Regions from separate parts of the Paenibacillus sp. fava2 genome, predicted to be linked through region 3. Evidence: riboswitches for the same ligand, from Rfam matches in the RefSeq annotation. Region 3 holds a riboswitch; each other region holds the start of a gene.

Evidence for each region. Region 3 has a riboswitch for cyclic di-GMP ahead of AC4G46_RS21460 (thiamine pyrophosphate-binding protein). Riboswitches for the same ligand answer to the same signal wherever they lie in the genome.
Region 1: another riboswitch for cyclic di-GMP. It lies ahead of AC4G46_RS14315 (hypothetical protein); the one in region 3 lies ahead of AC4G46_RS21460 (thiamine pyrophosphate-binding protein).
Region 2: another riboswitch for cyclic di-GMP. It lies ahead of AC4G46_RS05140 (PA14 domain-containing protein); the one in region 3 lies ahead of AC4G46_RS21460 (thiamine pyrophosphate-binding protein).

What each region holds. Positions count from the first base shown of each region.
Region 1 is NZ_CM177755.1:3,335,025-3,342,284, forward strand. Features, by position in the region: gene AC4G46_RS14290 (GH36-type glycosyl hydrolase domain-containing protein) at 1-2,276, shown strand, start outside; gene AC4G46_RS14295 (TetR/AcrR family transcriptional regulator) at 2,354-2,959, opposite strand; gene AC4G46_RS14300 (SDR family NAD(P)-dependent oxidoreductase) at 3,239-4,006, shown strand; gene trpS (tryptophan--tRNA ligase) at 4,107-5,105, opposite strand; T-box leader at 5,202-5,489, opposite strand; cyclic di-GMP riboswitch class I at 5,651-5,741, shown strand; gene AC4G46_RS14310 (hypothetical protein) at 5,701-5,883, opposite strand; gene AC4G46_RS14315 (hypothetical protein) at 5,932-6,291, shown strand; gene AC4G46_RS14320 (ketoacyl-ACP synthase III) at 6,371-7,260, shown strand, end outside.
Region 2 is NZ_CM177755.1:1,175,090-1,182,349, reverse strand. Features, by position in the region: gene AC4G46_RS05150 (discoidin domain-containing protein) at 1-1,181, opposite strand, end outside; gene AC4G46_RS05145 (glycosyl hydrolase) at 1,213-2,730, opposite strand; gene AC4G46_RS05140 (PA14 domain-containing protein) at 2,946-5,819, opposite strand; cyclic di-GMP riboswitch class I at 5,833-5,912, opposite strand; gene AC4G46_RS05135 (sugar phosphate nucleotidyltransferase) at 6,051-7,260, opposite strand, start outside.
Region 3 is NZ_CM177755.1:4,869,569-4,876,828, reverse strand. Features, by position in the region: gene AC4G46_RS21480 (ATP-binding protein) at 1-1,100, shown strand, start outside; gene glpK (glycerol kinase GlpK) at 1,217-2,710, shown strand; gene AC4G46_RS21470 (hypothetical protein) at 2,814-3,164, opposite strand; gene AC4G46_RS21465 (carboxymuconolactone decarboxylase family protein) at 3,217-3,585, opposite strand; gene AC4G46_RS21460 (thiamine pyrophosphate-binding protein) at 3,611-5,251, opposite strand; cyclic di-GMP riboswitch class I at 5,375-5,467, opposite strand; gene AC4G46_RS21455 (methyl-accepting chemotaxis protein) at 5,664-6,914, opposite strand; gene AC4G46_RS21450 (helix-turn-helix transcriptional regulator) at 7,006-7,260, opposite strand, start outside.

The DNA.
Region 1 (7,260 bases), 1.5 Mb from region 3:
AGGTGATGACGACTACTTCTTATATGTACGGGATCTTCAATTCCCAGGTCGTCGTCGGCAATACCAATTTCAACAAAATGCTGTCGAATGCCCGCAATGCGCTGAACGTCAATAAAACGTCAGGCCAGCGGATTTATATCGAGCTGGATGGACAATTCCGTCTGCTGACCATGCCGTCGCTGTTCGAAATCGGCTTTAACTACGCACGGTGGCACTACAAAACGGCTGAAGATACCTTTATTATTACAAACTATACAGCGGTGAACGCGCCAGCGATCAGACTGCATGTCACTTCGGCAAGCGGAAAAGCCTACCGTTTCCTCGTCAGCAATCAGATTACGATGAACGTGGCTGAATATGAGCTGCCTTACCATATGTCACAGGATAATGACGGCGGACTGGTGTTCCGGGCTTCCGAAAGTGGCCTGAGTGCATCTGTCTATCCTGAGCTGGCCTACAGAATCACAGTGGAAGGGGCAGCTTACAGCACAGGGGATGAATCCCTGCTGGCAGCCGGAGCTGCGCCGGGCAGTGCTTCACTGGCCGTACTTGTACTGGATGCAAGCAGCGAATGGACGCTTACCTTCCAGGGAATGCTGGACGGACAATCCCGCACTCCGGCGGTATCCGGATTTGAAGCGGAGAGAAGCGGTTACCGTGATTTCCTGGCAGGCGTCATGAACGGCTTTCAATTGAAAAAAGAGGACGGGCAGCAGGCAGAGCTGTTCAAAGTAAATGCTCTGGCCTGGTGGTACACGCACAATATGCTGGTTCACTATTCCGTGCCTCACGGACTGGAGCAGTATGGCGGAGCAGCCTGGGGTACACGGGATGTATGCCAGGGGCCTGTGGAGTACTTCCTTGCCACGCATAAATATGAACAGGTACGGGAAATTTTGCTGACCGTATTTGCCCATCAGTATGAGGATGACGGCAACTGGCCGCAATGGTTCATGTTTGACAAGTATACTTCTGTTCAGCAGGAAGAGAGCCATGGGGATATCATTGTCTGGCCGCTCAAGGTACTTGGCGACTATCTGCGGGCAACCCGGGATTATGCGGTGCTGGATGAACGGATTCCGTATACCCGCAAACACAGCTTCGACTTCACTGAGGCTGCCTACACGCTAAGGGAGCATGCCGTCAAGGAGCTGGATTATATCAAATCCCACTTCCTGCATGATACTTTCTTGTCCTCCTATGGAGACGGAGACTGGGATGATACGCTGCAGCCGGCGAACGCCCAGCTCAAGCAGTATATGGTCAGCAGCTGGACCGTAGCTTTGACCTACCAGACGGTTCTGGGCCTGGCCACGGTGCTTCAAGATACAGACGCAGGCTGGTCGGAAGAGCTGAAGCAGCTGGCTGAAGGCATCAAAGCCGACTTTAACCGTTATATGCTGGGCACCGAAGTTATTCCGGGCTTCCTGTACTTTGAAGATCCGGAGCAGGCCAAGCTGATGCTGCATCCGGAAGACAAGGAAACAGGCATCCAGTACCGTCTGCTGCCTATGACCCGCAGCGTGATCGGCGAGCTGCTTACTCCTGAGCAGATGGAGGCACACTACAAGCTGATCCAGGAGCAGTTCCTGTGCCCGGACGGTGTGCGCTTGATGAACCATCCGGCACAGTATGCCGGCGGGGTAAGCACACACTTTAAACGTGCGGAGCAGGCAGCCAACTTCGGCCGCGAAATTGGCCTGCAGTACGTGCATGCCCACATCCGCTTCGTGGAAGCGATGGCCAAGATCGGTGCAACCGATCAGGTCTGGAAGGGCCTCGCCACCATCAATCCGGTCGGAATCCGTGATAGCGTGCCGAATGCCGAGCTGCGCCAGAGCAATGCCTACTTCAGCAGCTCCGACGGCAAATTTGCCAACCGCTATGAAGCGCAGGACCGTTTCCACGAACTGCGTGACGGTTCGGTTGCGGTCAAGGGCGGCTGGAGAATCTATTCCAGCGGTCCGGGAATCTACATGAACCAGCTGATCTCGAATGTGCTGGGTATCCGTGAAGCAGGCGGCGACCTGATCCTGGACCCGGTACTGCCTGCCGAGCTGGACGGCACCCGGTTTGATTTTGAATACGGCGGCTCTCCTGTGACCTTTGTTTATCACTGCCAAGAGGGCGTTCTGCGCTCAGCAGAAGTGAACGGCCGGGAAGTAGAAGCTGTGCGGCTCGCTAACCCTTACCGGCTTGGCGGACTGCGGATTTCCCGTGAAGAGGTTCAGCGCTACGCAGGTTCAGAGAGAACAGTCATTGATATTTATATGTAACTATAGAATAAGCGGCTCAAGCCTGCTTGTGTCCGGATTGGGTACAAGCGGCCTGAGCCGCTTTTTAATGCAGCAACTCAGTTTCTTTTAAACACAATATGATCCATTCTGCTGTTAATGAGCGCCATTAATTGCCCGGCCATATATTCCGCAGAGTATTTGAAGCCGGTTTCGGCCCAATAATCAATGACCCCTACAGCGGCTGACAGCTGGTAGCTGAGCAGAATTTCATAATCGAGCGGGGGACTGTTATCCTCCATCTCGATATGCATATCCTCACGCATGGATCTCCGCAGTGTATCGTAGAGCTCGACCGAAGTTTTCCCGCGCTGGGCTGAGCTTAAGGCGAGATATTCGCTTTTATGACGGTCAATATGCTGAAAAAGCTGCAGCAGGGAAGGATAAACCCCCGTAGCCTCAATCTGCTCCATACCTTCATAAGGCTGCAACAATACCTCCGAGACATTTTGCAAAAAATCGTCATGAATATCCCGGAGCAGGTCTTCTTTACTTACAAAATGCTTATAAAAGGTTCCGCGGTTATAGTCCGCACGCTCGGCGATATCCATAATGGTCACTGCCTCATAGCCTTTTTCCAGAATCAGTTCAACAAAGGCTGTCTTAAGTGCCTGCCGGGTACGTCTGACCCTCCGGTTCAAATCCTCTTCACGTTCCAATGCCATCTGCCTCCACAACGGTTGTATCGTATTATTATAACCACAAGGGCATTATAGAAAAAGAGACGACGCTTAAAATTTAAAATAAACAAATGACTGCAAAATGTTCAAAATACTGCTTAGGGAGTAACATATCATCTTCCAGTGTCGCCTAGCCGACAATATCTTATATTTTGATTATTGTCACAACAAGTAATACAGGTGTAAGCTTGTCTCAAGAGATAAGGCGATTTTGTTACAAAGTCCTCTTACTCACCCACTACAAAACAAAGGAAGCGAATCATAATGAGTCAATCACAAGTCAAAACAGCTGTTATCACAGGTGCCGCAGGCGGTATCGGAAAAGAGCTTGCCCGCCGTCTCGCCGAGCGCAAGCTGAATCTGGTTCTGGTCGATTTAAATGAGGAAGCTATTCATGCAGTCATTCAGGAGCTTGGCTTGGACGACTCCAACTCACTGGCTGTTACAGCCGATGTCTCCAAAGAAGAAGATGTGCAGAATTATGTTAACCAGGCGGTGGCGAAATTCGGTAAGATTGACTATTTTGCCAACAATGCCGGGATTGAAGGCCCGTCCGGGCTAGTGGAAGAGCTGAATGTGAAGTCACTCGACCTGGTGTATAACGTCAATGTCCGCGGCGTATTTCTGGGGCTGCAGTACGTCATTCCTGTCATGAAAAAACAAAAATCCGGCGCCATCCTTAACACCTCCTCACTGGCAGGTCTCATGGGTGCTCCGGGAATGTCTCCTTATATTATGTCCAAACACGCGGTGATCGGCCTGACCAGAGTTACTGCCAATGAGCTGGCTCCGTTCGGTATCCGTGTCAACGCCGTACTGCCGGGAACCATCAACACGCAGATGATGCGCAAGATCGAGAAGAATTCAGGCAGCGCCGATGACTTCAAAGCAGCTAATGAGGCAGCTACACCTATGGGACGCTACGGTGAACCGCAGGAGGTTGCGGCTGTCATGAACTTCCTGCTCTCCGAAGAAGCTTCGTTCGTTACCGCTTCGCTCTACACCGTTGACGGCGGGATGATGGGGCAGTAACTGGCCGGGCGATAGAATGAACTGCTAATCTAAATGAATATAGGCTTAAAAATAGTGCCCCGCAAAGGGCACTATTTTATTTTGGTTTGCAAAATCAACTTTAGGTTCTATCAAAATAGTTCAGGCTCATCGCATCCCGTACTTCACGCATTGTTTCCTTGGCAATGGCTCGTGTACGCTGTGTTCCGCTTATCAGAATCTCATCCACCAGCTTGGGTCTGGCCGCATAATAAGCCCGGCGTTCCCGCATAGGCGTGAACAGTTCCTCTAAACTTGCGGTGATCCGCTCCTTGCAAGCGGCACAACCGATGCTTCCGCGTTCACAGGCTTCCCTAATCTCTGCCGATTCCAGCGGGTTAAAGGCCTGGTGATAAGCGTAAATCGGGCAGATCTCCGGATGGCCGGGATCATTTTTGCGTAAACGGGCAGGATCGGTCACCGCTCTTTTGATTGTCCGCGTGACTTCTTCAGTCGAAGAATCTAGGGTGATGGCATTGCCGAGGCTTTTGCTCATTTTAGCGTTGCCGTCTGTACCGATCAGCCGCGGCGTTTCACTCAGCAACGCTTGCGGTTCGGCAAATACAGGCTTATACAGCTCATTGAAACGGCGTACGATTTTGCGTGTAAGCTCCAGATGAGGCAGCTGATCCTCTCCGACCGGAATGACGGTTGCTTTGCAGAATGTAATATCCGCTGCCTGGCTGACGGGATAACCGAGAAATCCGTAATACATTTCATCAAAATGGCTGCTTTTCGCTTCCGCCTTCACTGTAGGGTTATGCCGCAGCAGATTTACCGTAACAAACATGGAAAAATAGATAGTCAGTTCGGCAATTTCCGGGATCAGCGACTGGATATAAAGGGTAGTCCGCTCAGGATCAATTCCTGCGGCCAGATAATCGAGTGTGATCTCACTGATATGGCGGCGGATATAGTCCGGCCGTTCAAAATGGGTCGTCAGCGCCTGCACATCCGCTAAAAATACAAACGATTCATATTGATCCTGCAGCATTACCCTGTTCTTGAGACTGCCCGAGTAATGGCCAAGGTGCAGCTTGCCGGTAACGCGGTCCCCTGTGAGCATACGTTCTTTGTTCATTCCAATTCCTCCTGGTATATTTTGTGATAATCCGTCGCCACCACCAGCCATCCTCCATGGCCATCACCCCCTTCAGCAAATAAAAAAACTCCGTCCGCTAAGGACGAAGTTATCGTTATGCCACCTTAATTAACCGCTTCGCTGCTTGATCTGCAGGTATCCGGTCTGGTCAATACGGTGCGGAGTCCACAAAAGATGTGAAGCTCGATACCGCTCCCGTGATAACGGCGGGATTCCCGGCATTTCCCTACTGCATCCTTGCAGACGGTTCGGAAAAGCAACTACAAAGTCCATTCACACCTGTGCCGGACACCGGTTCGCAGCGTCCACCGGCTCTCTGAAGTCCTTAATACAGGGTTACTTACCCTTTGTCAACGTTGTTACTGATATTGTGGATAATATTAACTTAAGAAGCAGGTGGAGTCAATCTGTTCCTTTGGGAATTTTTCGGTTATTACAAGCAGGATTAGGGAATTTGAATGTAGAATTATAAATAAAGCTAGACACTTAATACCAAATATGTTTGTAATTCAGAGGCGCCAGCTGATGAACAAAGGCAACTCCGCCGAAAGGCGGAAGACGCAAAGCCACCGGTCTAAACCGCAGAAACAGCGGCATGACAGCGGGGACGCTCATATAGTTTGGTTTTTTTGTTGTCTAAATACAACAAGGGAGAGTTGCAATCATGCTGTAATACAGAAACAGCCTGCCCGGCAGGAGCGCTTTGACCTGTTTTGATCACTATTGAAAACTGTTGAACACATTCTGAAAGATTCATACCTTTGCTTCCTTTTATCAAACAAACAGAACTGGAGATGTCCTTAAGATGATAGCAGAAACAACTATGCACCCTGAATGGAATACAATTTTTATCAGCCTGCACGGGTTTGCCGACCTCGAAGAGACCATTAAAGAGGTGGATATTTTCGAAGCCCAGATGCCGCATCTGCCGCTGAAGGAGATGTCGCTGATCATTGACTGCACGGACATGGCACCCTTCAAAGCAGAAATTCTGCCGGTGCTTGAACGCTGCTACGTGATGTATAACAGCTTCAAGCATGCCGTTCTCGTCAATCCGGTTAAAGTGGTGGCCAAGTCGCAATTGCAGCGAGTAGCGCCAAAAGCCAGCTTTAACGGCCATTTTGTAGATACTGTGGACGAAGCGTGGGCTATTGTAAAAGGCTAGCTCAGACCCGCAAGAGACCGGACGGCTCTAACGTATCATGCTGACAAAATAACAAATACACTAACAAAGGTGGGCCGATATGGTTAACGTAAGGATTGCAGGAACTGAAGTGTACCATCCGCCATTCAAAGTTAGCAATGCACAATTGGCTGAACAGGCTGGCGAAGCTGCAGACAAGCTTATTGGTATTTGGGAGTATTTTGGCCGTAAGGATCGTTATTATGCGACCACCTATGAAGAAAGCACGCTGTATATGGCCATTCAAGCCTCTAAAGCGCTGCTTGCGGGCAGCGGGCTTGGCGGAGAGGATCTCGATATGATCGTTGTCTCCTCGGGCACCCATGAATACAGTGCGCCGACTGACGCTGCCCTGCTGCACCAGGCAATCGGGGGGAAACAGTCCTGTATTGTATACGACAGCAATGCGAACTGCGTGGGAATGGTAGTCGCCGCAGACCAGGCAGCCCGTTCGATGATGACCAATCCCGGAGTAAGGTATGCGCTGGTTGTCGGCTCTGAGCAGATCGCCCGCTTTTATAAAGAAGGGGATCTGGCTTCAAAAGGACTTTGCGGGGATGCTGCCTGCGCGGTTCTGCTGGAACGGGTAGAGGAAGGGGACTCCGGACTGATTGATTCCGCTTATTATACCAATACGCAAAAGGCGGAAGACATGCTGTTTCCGTCTGCCGGTATGACCCAGATGTTCGGAGAGCATCTTACGCTTGAGGAAAAAAAGATCTATCTGCATCCCGAGTATAATGTCAATGTGGCATTCCCTACAGCAGTGACCAATATTGAAAGCCTGCTCCATAAACACGGATATGCCAAAAGAGAGGTTAAGCACTACATTCTCAGCCAGCTGAACCTTTCAGTGATCAAAGAGATTGCCGGCAAGCTGCAGGAGGATGAAGCCAAATTTCCTTATATAGGTGATATTTACGGGTATACAGGGACCAGCAGCCCGTTCAT
Region 2 (7,260 bases), 3.6 Mb from region 3:
GTTCTATATTCAGGCCAGTAGGCCCAGCCCGGTGCAACAGTCTGCAGATGCGGGGCAATGGTCTTGCCCTTCGTATTCAGCCAGTCGGCAATGGCCAGGTTAACTGCTTTGGAACGGTTAAACAGCCCCGGCTCATTATCAACCTCATAATATTGAAAATAAGGGCTGTATTGCTCGAAGTAATCTGTCAGCTTCTTCTCTGCATCCGCCGGCAGTGAGCCGTCAGCATTCAGCTTGATATCTCCGGTATACAGGTAAAGAGCCACCGACTGCATATTGTAATCCTGAAGCACTTTGTAATAATCCGCCATGTTGGAGCAGGAGCGGCCGACGTCGCTGGCACAGCTGGTACGCATAACGTTGCCGCTGTATGCTATACCGAGCCATTTCATAATATACGGAAGATGGGTAACCGCACCTTCGTCAAAATAAAACTGCTTATTGTTGACCATCGTGCCCGTCAGTGTGTAGCTGCCATGTATCGGTTCCAGAATCGGCTCATTCAGCGATTCCAGACTAAGGGCATCCCAGGTCCACCAGTTGTACTTATCCTCCATACTTGACGAATAGATTCCCCGGGCAGCCTGCAGCTTCAATTCATTGCTCCCTGCTATAAGCTGCTCTTTCGGTATATAAAGCTCATAGGTTTTGCGGAAACCGTATTCGTTGTCTGTGCCGGCCACACCGGCAATCTGGATGATGCCGGACAGCTGGCTGTTGGAGAAAACACTCATTTGGGGGACGGATTTGTAGGCATCAATGATGCTTACGCGAAATAAGACCCCGTTCTCCGGGATCTTATTCAGATTGTAGGTGATACTCAGCTCAGGATTGGTATCCCCTCTCAGCCCCGAAGGTACGCCCTGAAGATTTGAAGGCGTCTTGCCGGAGGCGGAAGAAACAGTATAGGCGGCTTTGACACCAGCAGAAGTAGCTGCCGCAAATTCTGCGGACGATCCGTCATGCTTGCCAAGCTGCCACAGCATAGTCCCGTCAGGCAACTTCGGGCCAGAATCACTTGCTGATGACAGTTTGGTCATGTCTACCTCCACCTCGCCCCGTTTCGTGCCGTCCTCTCCGAAGACAGAAATAGACACTAGAAACAAGATGGCTAAAGCTGCGAATTTAAGCAGTAGATGAAGAGGTTTAATGGTTTTTTTCTTCTTATTTCTGGTCCTCATTCCCTTGTCCTCGCTTTCTTCCGGGGGTAGATTACTTAGGAGGAGTCAATGCGCTCGGGGGAATAACTCCCTGCTTCTGACTGGCGCTCTTCCATTGTAAACCAATGCTTGCGTTGCCGTGATCCTCATAATATTCGACTTTGATGTCATATGGAGTTCCGGCTTTCAGCAGTATACTACCCTCCCGGCTGTCGCCGCTCTGCTTCTTCCAGCTGTCGATAATCAGCCTGCCGCCGATCCAGACGCGGACTCCGTCATCCGAGGAGGATATAAAGGTATATCTTTCGCTGTACAAAGGCTTAATGGTTCCGGTCCAGCGGACGGAAAAAAGATCTTTCTGGATTCCGACCGCCGGCGAATTCTGATGCCAGTTAAAGTCGATCTTACTGTCATTGCGGATCAGATCTGCACCGCCGGTCAGGTCAATATTATTGAAATACTGTGCCCTTAATCCTTTGGCCTGAACAGCGGTTGTCTTGTCTACCTTGCTGGCCAGGTTAACAATGTAGTCATCCCTTGAAACAATGTATTTATTGTTCATAAAACTGGTTATTTTCTGGTTATTATTATTCTCCGTCAGCATTTTCCCCCATGTCATCGTATATACCCATTTGCTCTGGGTTTGAGACAATGTTACAGGGTCTGGAAGCTCTCCGCTTTCGCCGATGCCGATCGGCTTTCCTTGCGCAAGTCTCAGCAGCTTATCATAGTAGGACTGCCTGAAGTCATTATTGTAAATATCTGCAGCCAGAATATCCACCTTGTCGATACCCGGAAAATAAGGATCATATTCATCAGACGATTCATTAGGCGCATTCGGATTCCAGACCCACAGCAAATTATTCAGTCCGTGTGTACGGGTCAGGCGGCTGTACATAATGTCCCAGAGCTTGACGAAGTTTTCCTTCTCCCCCCACCAGAACCAGCCCCCGTTCATTTCATGATAAGGCCGCCACAGCACCGGAACTCCGGCTTCCTGAAGCTGGTCCAGATAAACGGAAATTTCATCAATATCAGCAATCAGCTTGTTATATTCTGCGGTACCCGGAGTCACATAAGCATCAAACTTCTCCTGGCTTAACCCCATCTTGACATTCTTCCATTCGTCAGAGGTTCCGGGCAGATTCTGATGGAAGGTCATCGCTACGATGCCTCCGCCCTCATGCCAGCTGATCGCACTGTCCACAACCCACTGGCGCTGCTGGGCTATAAGGGATTTCGGCTGATTGCCAATTGCTCCGAGCTCATAACCATGCAGCACGGCGGACTGCCCGCTTATTGACTTCAGCTTTTTGTTAAATTCATCAGGGCTCTCCAGATAGTCATGCTGCCCGGAAATCAGTCCGGTACCGCTCAGGCTTGTGAGATAGCTTAGTAAATCTTCCGCTTCCGGGGAAGCGTCAGGATTAATCGGGGTAATTTCTGCTGCCGGGCCTACCGGTGTTTGAGTAACAGGAAGACTGCGCACCTCGGACCAGGGCAGCAAAGAAAGGATAAAGATAATGGGCAGGACAGTGGTGTACAGCCGGTACTTGCGGTAAGTGTTCAATGTTATCTCCTTTCTCCAGCCGCATAGCCGCATAGGTGCCAAAAAAGGGTTCCCGGCAGGGATTCCTATTCTTGCAACCGGATGAGGACTATAGCTTAGTAGCCCTGCCGGTAAGCAGGGCCCATAAGGTGGACTGTGAGGATTTAGTATTGTAACAGCTCAACCAGCATCAGTGACGGCGAAGAACTCAGCAGAACACACACTCCGTTTCCTGATCAGGAAACGGAAGGCAGGAATAAGGCACTGGCAGGAACAGCCTCCTTGATTTGGCTGGCACTTTCCCACATCAGTTTAGCCTTTGCATCTCCTTGATTCTCGTAATATTCCACTTTAATATCATATAATTTCCCGGCCTGCAGGCTGATGCTTCCTACACGTTCGGTTCCGCTCTGCTTCACCCAGCTGTCGATGATCAGGTTGCCATCGACCCAGACGCGGATGCCGTCATCTGAAGTGGTATAGATGTTGTAGTTTTCACTGTACAGCGGTTTAATTTTGCCGCTCCAGCGTACGGAGAAAAAATCAATCCCTATCGCTGCATCGGGCGTGCCCTGCCGCCAGTTGAAGTCCAGCACCGCATCGGTACGCACCAGTGCAGGAGCACCGCTAAGCTGAATATTGTTAAAATATTCTGCCTGCAGTCTGTTTACAGCCACAGCTTGTGCAGGTGTGGCTGTTGGTACTGGTGTTGGCGCCGGCGTTGGTGCCGGTGCAGCTGTAGGCGTTGGCGCCGGTGTTGCTGTTGGAGTTGGTGCCGGCGCTGGTGTAGGTGCCGGTGTTACCGTTACTGCTGCTGCCGATTCCAGTGAAGCTGTAACTGCTGTATTGTCAGCAGAATTCTTAACAAACAGTGCGCCGGTTGGAACAACTACCTTCGCCTGGCTCGGGCTCTGCCACAGCAGGCGGACGCTGGCATCGCCGGCATTCTCATAATATTCTACTTTAATGTCGTATAATTGGCCGGCCTGCAGGGCAATGCTGCCGGTACGCTCGGTACCGCTCTGCTTCATCCAGCTGTCGATGACTGCTGTGCCGTTAACCCAGACACGGATGCCGTCGTCCGAGTTAGTAAAGAACTGGTAAGCTTCGCTGTAGGCCGGCTTGATCTGGCCAGTCCAGCGGATGGAAAAACCGTCTACCGGGAGTACCGGATCCGGAGCTGCCTGACGCCAGCTGTAGTTAATCTGTGCATCATTGCGTACAAGCGCCGGAGTACCAGACAGCGTCATGTTCTTGAAATACTCACCTTTGAGCCCGTTAACCACCGGCTCCTGCAATACAGAATCCGGAGCCAGTCCCGGTTTGACAGCCAGCACCGGCGCTTCTGTTGGTACTGGTGTTGGTGCTACAGTTGGTACTGGTGTTGGCGCTGCTGTTGGCACAGGCGTAGCCGTTGGTACTGGCGTTGCTGCTGCCTGGCTGGATGCCGGGTTCTTAACAAACAGTGCGCCGGTTGGAACAACTACCTTCGCCTGGCTCGGGCTCTGCCACAGCAGGCGGACGCTGGCATCGCCGGCATTCTCATAATATTCTACTTTAATGTCGTATAATTGGCCGGCCTGCAGGGCAATGCTGCCGGTACGCTCGGTACCGCTCTGCTTCATCCAGCTGTCGATGACTGCTGTGCCGTTAACCCAGACCCGGATACCATCGTCCGAGTTGGTAAACAACTGGTATGTTTCACTATAGGACGGCTTGATCTGGCCGGTCCAGCGGATCGAAAATCCGTCTACCGGGAGTACCGGATGCGGAGCTGCCTGACGCCAGCTGAAGTTAATCTGTGCATCATTGCGTACAAGCGCCGGAGTACCGGTTAGCGTCATATTTTTGAAATACTCACCTTTAAGTCCGTTAACTGCCGGCTCCTGCACTGAGGAATCCGGAGCTGGTAGCGGAATTGTTATTGGTGCCGTTGTTGCTGTTGGTGCCGGTGTTGCCGTTGGTGCCGGTGTTGCCGTTGGTGCCGGTGTTGCCGTTGGCACTGGTGTTGGCGTAGCCGTTGGTTTGACTGTCGGTGTCGGCGTCGGTGTTGCTGTCGGTGCGGCCCATACCTTATACTTGTCACGGGTCAGGGTATAGCTGTCATTCATAAAATTTTTGATAGTATCAGTAGTGTTGTTTTCGTACAGCATTTTTCCCCAGTTCATCATAAAAACATAGTTTTGCTGGGAAAGCTTCAGCTTGGCAATACTCGGCATTTCACCGTTTTCACCGATACCAATCGGTTTACCGGCAGCCAGGCTGAGAAGACTGTCATAATATCTGTTCAAAAAGTCATTATTATATATATCTACTGCGAGCACATCCACTTTATCCGCACCCGGATAGGTCAGTTCGTAGGGATCCGAATTGGAATTGGGAGCATTCGGATTCCATACCCACAGCAGATTGTTTAATTGATGAACGTTGACGAAACGGTCATACATGATATTCCACAATTGAGCAAAGTTATTTTTCTTGCCCCACCAGAACCAGCCGCCGTTCATTTCATGATAGGGTCTCCAGAGGATGGGAACCCCTGCGTCCCGTAAACTTTTGAGCGAAACAGCTACTTTATCCAGATCAGCAATCAGGGCATTATACTCCGCAGTTCCAGGTGTTACATACTTGTTAAAATCAGCCTGGCTGATGTTTTTCTGTACATTGCCCCACTCATATTTGGTGCCGGGCAGATTCTGGTGAAAAGTCATTGCTACGATACCGCCGGCTTTGTGCCAGTTGGTGGCGCTCCAGACGATGTTCTTGCGCTGCGCAGCTACCCCACTCTCAGTCTGTCCGCCGATCGCTCCAAGCTCATAGCCGTGCAGGGCGGCATACTGTCCGCTTATGGTCTTCAGCTTGTTGCTGATTTCATCCGGACTTTCGAAATAGTCATGCTGTCCTGTAATAATCCCCTTCCCGGAGATGGCGTACATTTTGTCCAGCAGCTTGACTGCCTCTGCTGAAGCATTGGGATTTACTGGGGCTCCGGTCACGGAAGCTGCTTGCGCAGATAACGGTGCAAAGCCTAATCCTATAGGTACAGCGGACAATAAAACGGCCACGGACAATACGGCAGACAACAGACGAGACTTACGGTAAGCTTTCAATATTCATCTTCCTTTCGGTAGCCAGGCTGCCACTTGGTAGAGGCCCTATAGCTTTGCGTCCCTATCTTTCGAGTAGGTTTGCCTTTGTCGTTTTGGAAGGAAATATCCTTCTTACCGTAAGTATCGACTCTATGAAGTTGTAGGTTTATAGCAAAAATGAATAAATCTTAATAAATAGTTCCAAATACCCGTTTCACACTTTTCACAATTGGTTAAATAGATAAATTAGACCTAAGAAATAAACTGGTGTAATTCAATATCTTCCCAATCGAGCGTAATCCGGATGTTATCCTCTTCCACCAGCTCGGAGCCGCTCTGCACCTCGATAAACTCTACATCTGTCAGCGCCAGAATGGCATGTTTGGTTCCTTCGGGGATGCGGACGACATCGCCTGCCTTTACCTTATGCATCTTTTCATTGATGACGATGCTGGCTTCCCCGCTTACAAAGGTCCAGATTTCACTGCGTTTGTGATGAAGCTGGTAGCTGATATTTTTACCCTGCTCGATAAAAATCCGTTTGGTCAACACTTCATTGCCCTCATCATATTTCACATAGTCAATTACCTTGTAGTGGCCCCAGCGGCGTTCCTCGTACATCGGTCTTTGTTCATGAGATTTGAGCACTTCCTTGATGCGCGGGCTTTCCGCCTTATGCGTAACAAGAATTCCGTCAGGGCTCGCGGCGATGATCAGATCCTTGGCTCCGATAACCGTAATCGGAATATCCAGCTCATTGATCAGGCAGGTCCGTTCGGAATCCGAGGTTACTACCCCTTTGCCGACCAGATTGCTGCTCATTTCCTCTGTAAGCGTATTCCATGTGCCAAGATCCTTCCAGAAGCCGGCATACGGCTGAACGACGATTTTCTCTTCTTTTTCCACCACTTCGTAATCAAAGCTGATGGAAGCCATCAGTTTGTATTGCTTCTGCAGCTCCTCGTAGTTAAGCGGCAGACCTTTGCTCTGCAGAATATCCAGCAGATAACCGAGGCGGAAAGCAAATACGCCACAGTTCCAAAGTGCGCCCTTACTGATGAGCCCTTCTGCCTGCACACGGTCAGGCTTTTCCTGGAAGTGGCTTACCTGCAGGTAGCCGCTTGCCCCCGCCGCATCACTGGTAGGAATAATATATCCGTATTTTTCTGACGCATGTTCAGGCACTACGCCCATCAGCGCCAGGTTCGCGCCGCTCTCCTCCATCGTCTGCTCCAGCCGGACTACCGTATCGAAGAAGGAAGCCTCCACATACGGATCGACAGGCAGAATGGCCACTGTTTCCGCCGGGGAAACACCGGCAATGGAATACAGGTAAGCCGCTGTCAGCGCAATAGCCGGGAAGGTATCGCGGCGTTCCGGCTCCACGATAATCGGCACATGACTGCCGAGCTGGCTCTGGATGGACTCCACCTGGCTGCGGCCTGTAGCGAGGTAGGACGAG
Region 3 (7,260 bases):
AAGAGAATATCCGCAGCCTGAATCATGAGAAGGGGCACTTGTCCAGTGTGCTTCGCAGCATGACTGACCCTGTGATTACCTTTGATAATGAGGGTCACGTCATCCTCACCAACCCTCATGGCCAGAAGCTGCTGGAAACCTGGAGCGATTTGAACCTGGAGCATCAGGAGGATGGCATTGGCGGGCAGGAGCAAGCACATGCGGCCTTCCATGCAGTTCCGATCCCGCTGCGTCCTTTATTTATGGATACGCTCAGCCATGGAGGGGATCAGCGTGCCAATGTGCATGTCCGCCAGGGTGTATGGTCCGTTCATATGGCTCCGCTCTATTCCGAGAACCATATCAGGGGGGCGGTCGCCGTTCTCCGGGATGTGACTGAGGAAGTTCGGCTGGAGAAGATGCGCCGTGACTTTGTGGCCAATGTATCGCATGAGATCCGCACACCGCTCTCCATGATGCAGGGCTACAGTGAAGCGCTGCTTGATGGTATGGCATCCTCTCCGGAGGAGAGAAATGAGCTGGTCCAGGTGATTCATGATGAATCGCTGCGGATGGGCAGGCTAGTCAAGGATCTGCTGGATCTGGCACGGATGGAAGCCGGTCATACGGACATGATGATGGGACAGGTTGAAATGGGAGAGCTGCTTGACCGGATCTACCGTAAATTCTCGGTACGGGCTAAGGAACGCGATATTATTCTGGATCTGCATAGATCCGAAGGACCGCTGGTGCTGAAGTCTGCTGACATGGATAAGCTGGAGCAGGTTCTCACTAATCTTCTGGACAATGCTTTCCGGCATACGCCTGCGGACAAACAAATCTCGATTCTGACCGCCTCTGTTGTGCTGGAAGGCCGCCGTTATATTGAGATTGCGATCCGTGACCAGGGCGCCGGGATTCATCCGGATGACCTTCCTTTTATCTTTGAACGTTTCTACAAAGCGGACAAGGCCCGTGTGCGCGGGGAAACGGGCGGTACCGGACTTGGGCTGGCCATTGTCAAAAATATCGTCGAATCACACCACGGACAGATTTTTGCCGCCAGTAAGCTTGGCGAAGGCACGACTTTTACGCTACGGCTTCCTGTCGAAAAACAGTAAATCCGGACTTAGACTGACAGCGCCTCTGAATGCAGAGGTGCTTTTTGTTGAAAGGACTCCTTTAATCTTGTTCATCGTGGAACACAATATACCCGTCACTTTAGGAGGCATTATTCATGATTTTATCATTGGATCAAGGGACTACGAGCTCCCGGGCTATACTGTTTAATCTGGAGGCCGGCATGGTTGCCCAAGGGCAATATGAAATTAAGCAGTCCTTTCCCCGGCCCGGTTGGGTAGAGCATGATCCGGAGCAAATCTGGGAGAGCCAGCTGATGGCAGCCAGAGATGCGATTCAGGCCAGCGGGATAGCTGCGGCGGACATAACAGCAATCGGTATCACCAACCAGCGTGAAACAGCCCTGATCTGGGACCGGACTACTGGCGAGCCGATATACCCGGCTATTGTCTGGCAGGACCGGCGGACTGCACAGCAATGTGAGGAGATAAAGCGGCAGGGGCTGGACCGGGAGATTGCAGACAAGACGGGGCTGGTTGTGGATGCCTACTTCTCTGCAACTAAGCTGGCCTGGATCCTTGATCATGTGCAGGGCGCCAGAGAGCGTGCAGAGCGCGGGGAGCTGCTGGCAGGGACGATTGACAGCTGGCTCATCTGGAAGCTCACAGGCGGCGCTGTGCACGCTACAGACGTGACCAACGCCTCCCGAACGATGCTGTTCAACCTGCATGAACGAAGATGGGACGATCAGCTTTTACAAGAGCTGCATATTCCACGCTCCATCCTCCCGGAGATCCGCATGTCCGGCGGCGAATTCGGTATAGCCGATGCTGGGTGGTTCGGTGCGGAGATTCCGATCCGCTCGGTACTCGGCGACCAGCAGGCGGCACTGTTCGGACACACTTGCCTTGAGGCAGGCAGTGCCAAAAATACGTATGGGACAGGCTGCTTCATTCTTATGAACACTGGGACGGAAGCTGTTGTCTCCAACCACGGCCTGCTGACAACGGTAGCCTGGGGAATGGGGGACGAGCTGTATTATGCACTCGAAGGCAGCGTGTTTGTGGCCGGAGCAGCCGTGCAGTGGCTTCACGAAGGGCTTGGTTTGATCGAAGGTCCGGCTGACTCTGAGCAGCGGGCAGCTGAAGTAGAGGACAGTGAAGGGGTGGTTGTCGTGCCGGCGTTCACCGGTCTGGGCGCTCCGTACTGGGATATGTACGCGCGCGGAGCTGTCTTCGGATTGACCCGGGGGACAACGGCGGGGCACCTGGTCCGGGCAACACTGGAAGCGCTGGCGTTCCAGTCCCGTGATGTCATTGGCGCAATGGAGAAGGATGCCGGCATGCCGCTGACCGGTCTGCGTGTGGATGGCGGAGCCGTCCGCAACAATCTGCTGATGCAGTTCCAGGCCGATATTCTCGGCAGTACAGTGACCCGTACAACTTACGCGGAGACAACGGCGCTTGGCGCTGCTTTATTGGCCGGATTGACCTCAGGAGTCTGGTCGAGAGAGCAGCTTGAGCGCTTTAATAAAGCGGAACGTGATTTCGTACCCCGGATGGACGGAGAAGAGCGCGAACGCCGTTATAGTGTATGGCAGGATGCCGTTGAGCGGAGTATGGGCTGGGAAAAGCATGAGTCACGGCATTAACACAGGACCGGGCTGCTATACCACATAAATACAACAGGAAAAAAGCAACCTGCAGCAAGGAGAACCTTGTCTGCAGGTTGCTTTTTTAATTTAACATTAATTGTTATTCTTGAAAGGAAGGAACGATCAGCATATTATCAAGTCCCGCTTTACGGCCAAGCCGGGAGAGCTGCATCTTGAGCAGCGGGTTGTTTTCGAGTGCTAAAGTCACCTGCTGAAAGCCCTCCGACTTATACATAATGAAGCAGCTTTCCAGCAGGGGCACGACATCCGGTGCGGTGACATTCAGCTTGCGGCAGTCAATTTGCAGGGAATATTCTGAAGCTGTGATGGGATTGACTGTCTGCTGGTAAGCCTGCATTGTTTTGAGGCCATCCTCATTGGAGAAGGTGCCTTCCAGTTGCATATGAACAATCTTACTCACGGAATCTGCTTTCAGAACAAACCTGCCCATTCCTTCCAGCCCCCAAATCGAAAGATTTACATTCAGACTGCCGGTTCTAAAGTTACTTGATTTCTTCCAAGGTAGCAAGCAGCACATTGAAGGCGGAGATTACCCGCGGAGCGCCGATTGCCGGAACCAGATGCAGCAGGATGCCTTTGATCTGATCGACTGTCATGCCGACACGCAGTGCCATTACATAATGTACGCCCAACTGTTCATACTGGCCCATCGTGATCAGGGCAGAGATAACAGCAATTTCTTTCCAGTCTGCACCGATCGTGGTCCGCTGAAAAATATCGCCATATGCGTTGCCCATAATATACTCAGCCAGCTCCGGAAAATGCTCTTTAATCGGCGCCAGCTGCTTATTGCCATAATCTCCGGACAAGTTGGTAAAATGCTTGAATCCACTGTTCACTGAACTTTCCACGTAAAAACCCCCTGAATGATGTTAATTAAAGATTCAATACACGGTGCGCTGTCGGAGGCATTTCGTCACGGTCGGTGAGCAGTTCAATTACTGCTACCTTGTTGGAAGCTACCGCTGCATCAATAGCCGCAGCAAATTGTTCAGCCGTTTCGCACTTATAGCCTACAGCTCCGAGAGATTCACCAAATTTTGCCGCATCCATCGGAACCTCGAAGAGTGTGCCGTCAATTCTGCCGGTCGTCTTTTCCATACCTTTGAGGGCCATATCCAGCTGCATGTTATTAACGACAATGAAAATAACCGGCAGGTCTTTGCACACAGCAGTATTAATCTCAGCCCCTAGCATCATGAAGCAGCCGTCCCCGGTGATGCAGAAGACGGTTTCGTCCGGAGCAGCAGCCTTGGCTCCGATCGACATGCCGATGGAATTGCCCATGCAGGCGAAGTAGGCATCAAAGATAAAGCTTCCAGGCTTCTTGACGTTATACCATTTTACAGCATGGAAGCCGTGGCTGCCGTCATCTACAAAGACGGAACTGTTATAAGGAATCTGATCGCTTAAAGTGCTCAAGACCGAAGCGATCGAAAGTTTAGGCAGATCAGGCAATTCGTCGCGGTAATTGGCATCTACTGTTATTTCGTGTTTGACCGCAGTATCCCGGTCAATATTCTCCAGATAGTAGCTAAGGTTGTCACGCAGATCCCCGCTGACTGAAATGGTTGGTGAATTCAGGATTTTGCCGACGAAGGTAGGGTCGGAATCAAACTGGATCAGCAATGCAGGGTGATTCTCCGCCTTGAGATTGCAGATGGTCATATCGCTCAGGCGTGAGCCGAGCACGATATACAGATCGCTGCTGTTCAGCAGATCATCCCCGTGCTTGCATCCGCCCACACCTACCGGTCCATGATACAGCGGATGATCCCAGGCGATGGCTCCTTTGCCTCCCGGTGAGGTAACGACAGGAATATTGAAGGTTTCAGCCAGCTGTACCAGCTCCTGGTGGGTGCCGGAACGGTTTACGCCTTTGCCGGCAATAATGAGCGGGCGCGATGATTCGTTGATTGCGGCAATTACACGCTCAAAATTGCCGATGCTGACAAGCGGCTCGTGTTCAGGAATAACAATACGGCATTCTTCCAGCATTTCTGTCTGGACATCAAAGGGAATGCACAGATGCACCGGACCGCGTTTGCCGCTGAGGGCAATAGAGATGGCATGATTGAAAATCGTGCTGAAATGATCCCCGCGCTCTACCAGCTTGCTGAACAGCGTAGCGGGTCTGAACATATCCGCCAGATCAGCCAGATAAGAGGAGGAATCCTGGCACTGCGGAATTCCGAGTTCTTTAATCGACTGATGCCCTGTAATAAAGAGAACAGGAAGATTGTTGGCCTTGGCATGTGCTGCAGCAGTAAGAAGATTCGTTCCTCCCGGACCCGAGGTTCCGAAGGCGACTCCGAGACCTCCGGTTTTGAGTGCATAGCCGGCGGCTTCAAAGCCGGAGCTGGACTCATGTCTGCCCGGAATAAATTCGATACCGTAATCAACCATCTTAAGAGCTATAGGACAAATAGATTTGCCGATAATACCAAAGGAATGTGTTACGCCAAGGCTGCGAAGTGCCTCCGCCATATAATCTGCGACTGTTTTCAAATGCTCCACCCTATCCGTTGTGTATTTGTCTAGCGATTCTAGCGACTCTAGTGACAATAGAATACCTGTACTCAAATGAGCACAGGCCAGTTGCAAGTATAGCCGTTCAGAACGTAATGGTGCTTACGTCCCGGCTGCAACCTGGCTATCCTGGTCCCAGAAACTGAGACTGTAGATCCATGGCTTTGCGTCATTTCCTTTCGGAGAATTTTGCCATATAAAGTTAGGTCCAATGGATAATATTTCATTGGTTAATTTTACTTTTACAATATATTTTTAACTCTATCATTGTCAATACAATAATGCAGAAAAATACGAAATTTGACGAATTGCAGAACGATTTGGTGAAACCTGAGAGCACATCCAAAAAAAAGCTGCCGCTCTATGTGAGCGGCAGTCTTAGGGCCTGAGAACCAGTATTTTAGAATTTGAAAATATGAATGGTTTTTTGCAGCTGGAATACAGCTTGCGTCATTTTGTCGGTTTCATCGGCGACAGATTGCAGGGCGTTGATCTGTTCATTCATTGCAGCAGATACTTCTTCGGTGCCGGCTGCGGTCTGCTGGGTTATTGCGGATATGTTTTCAATGGCGCTGGATATTTTAAGTGCGCTTTCCAGCATCAGGTCACTTTCCTGGGAGAAGGAAGCTATCTGCTCGGTTATGTATTGCACGCTCTGTACAATCTGCGAGAAAATGTGGGCTGTCTCTACAATCAGCTCATTCTGCACCTGTACAACCTCTTCATTGATGGCGATATTCTCTACGGCCTGCTTGATATCGGATTCAATGCTGCGGATCAGGCCGAATACTTCTTTGGTTGATGCGGTGGATTCTTCAGCAAGCTTACGGACCTCCTGGGCCACAACGGCAAAACCTCGGCCGTGTTCGCCGGCGCGTGCTGCCTCAATTGAAGCATTCAGCGACAGCAGGTTAGTCTGCTCGGCGATCTCAGTAATGGATTTGGCAATCAATGAAATCCCGCGGGCGTTCTGGGAGAGGGCCTCAATGGTACCGGCAACCTTGCCCGTAGCTTCGATATTTTTGCGCATGCCTTCAGCCTGGGTATCTACCGACAGCCGTCCTTGTTCTACCAGTTCAAGCGTATGTATAGAGCGTTTATTCATTTCCTTGGTGGAATGTGTATAGTTGGCTACCTTTGTCTCAATATCTTTAATCGATTCTGTCATGTCCGCGATATCTGCGGAGATTTCATTGGCACCGACAGCAAGTTCATTAGAGGAGGAGGCAACCTGTGCCATTACTATTTTGAGGCTGTGGTTCTTGTCTTCGATCCCTCTGCTGGCATCCATAACGTGCTTGGTAATTTGTGAGGCTTCGGTTAAAATTTTCTTGAGCTTGTCGATCATGATGTTGAAGGAGCGGCTGACCTCACCCATAGATCCGTTTTCATCAGCCCGGCTTGTAAAATCGCCTTTGGCAATGGTGTGGGTGACATTGGAGAACTCGTCAAAAGAAGATGTAAGCGTTCTCTCGACAAAGCGCGCAAGGGGATAAGTCAAGCCTGCAAGCGCCGCAATGAGAATGATGCCGAGAATGAGTTTGCCCATAACTACCATCGTAATTAATACCGGAACAGCGAACAATGCGGCGACAAGATAACAGCCGGCTACAATTCTCTGTTTTAACGGAAGCTTGGTCATCCAATCCATAATAAAGTTCCCCCTAAAAAAAATGGTGTGTATTGGTATAGTATAGGTGATTGACGGGGGAACAGTCTATTGTAAAAACTGACATAAAAACTCAAATCCCGTTTCCGGCAGAAGTGGAATTACGGGTCATTTCTTCATATAAAGCAGAAGTTTCCTGCAAAGCAGCCATCAGGCTGACTACCAGCTCCTGCGGACCGGCTGCCACAGCCTCCTGTCCAAGCGATAATATGATTTTACAGGCAGATTCCAGGGTGTGGAACTCCGCTTGAGCCTCCAGCCAGCCTCCTCTGGCAGACTGCCGGGTGGACAGAACGGTTGTATACCGCTCCTGTTGAAGCGAATGCAG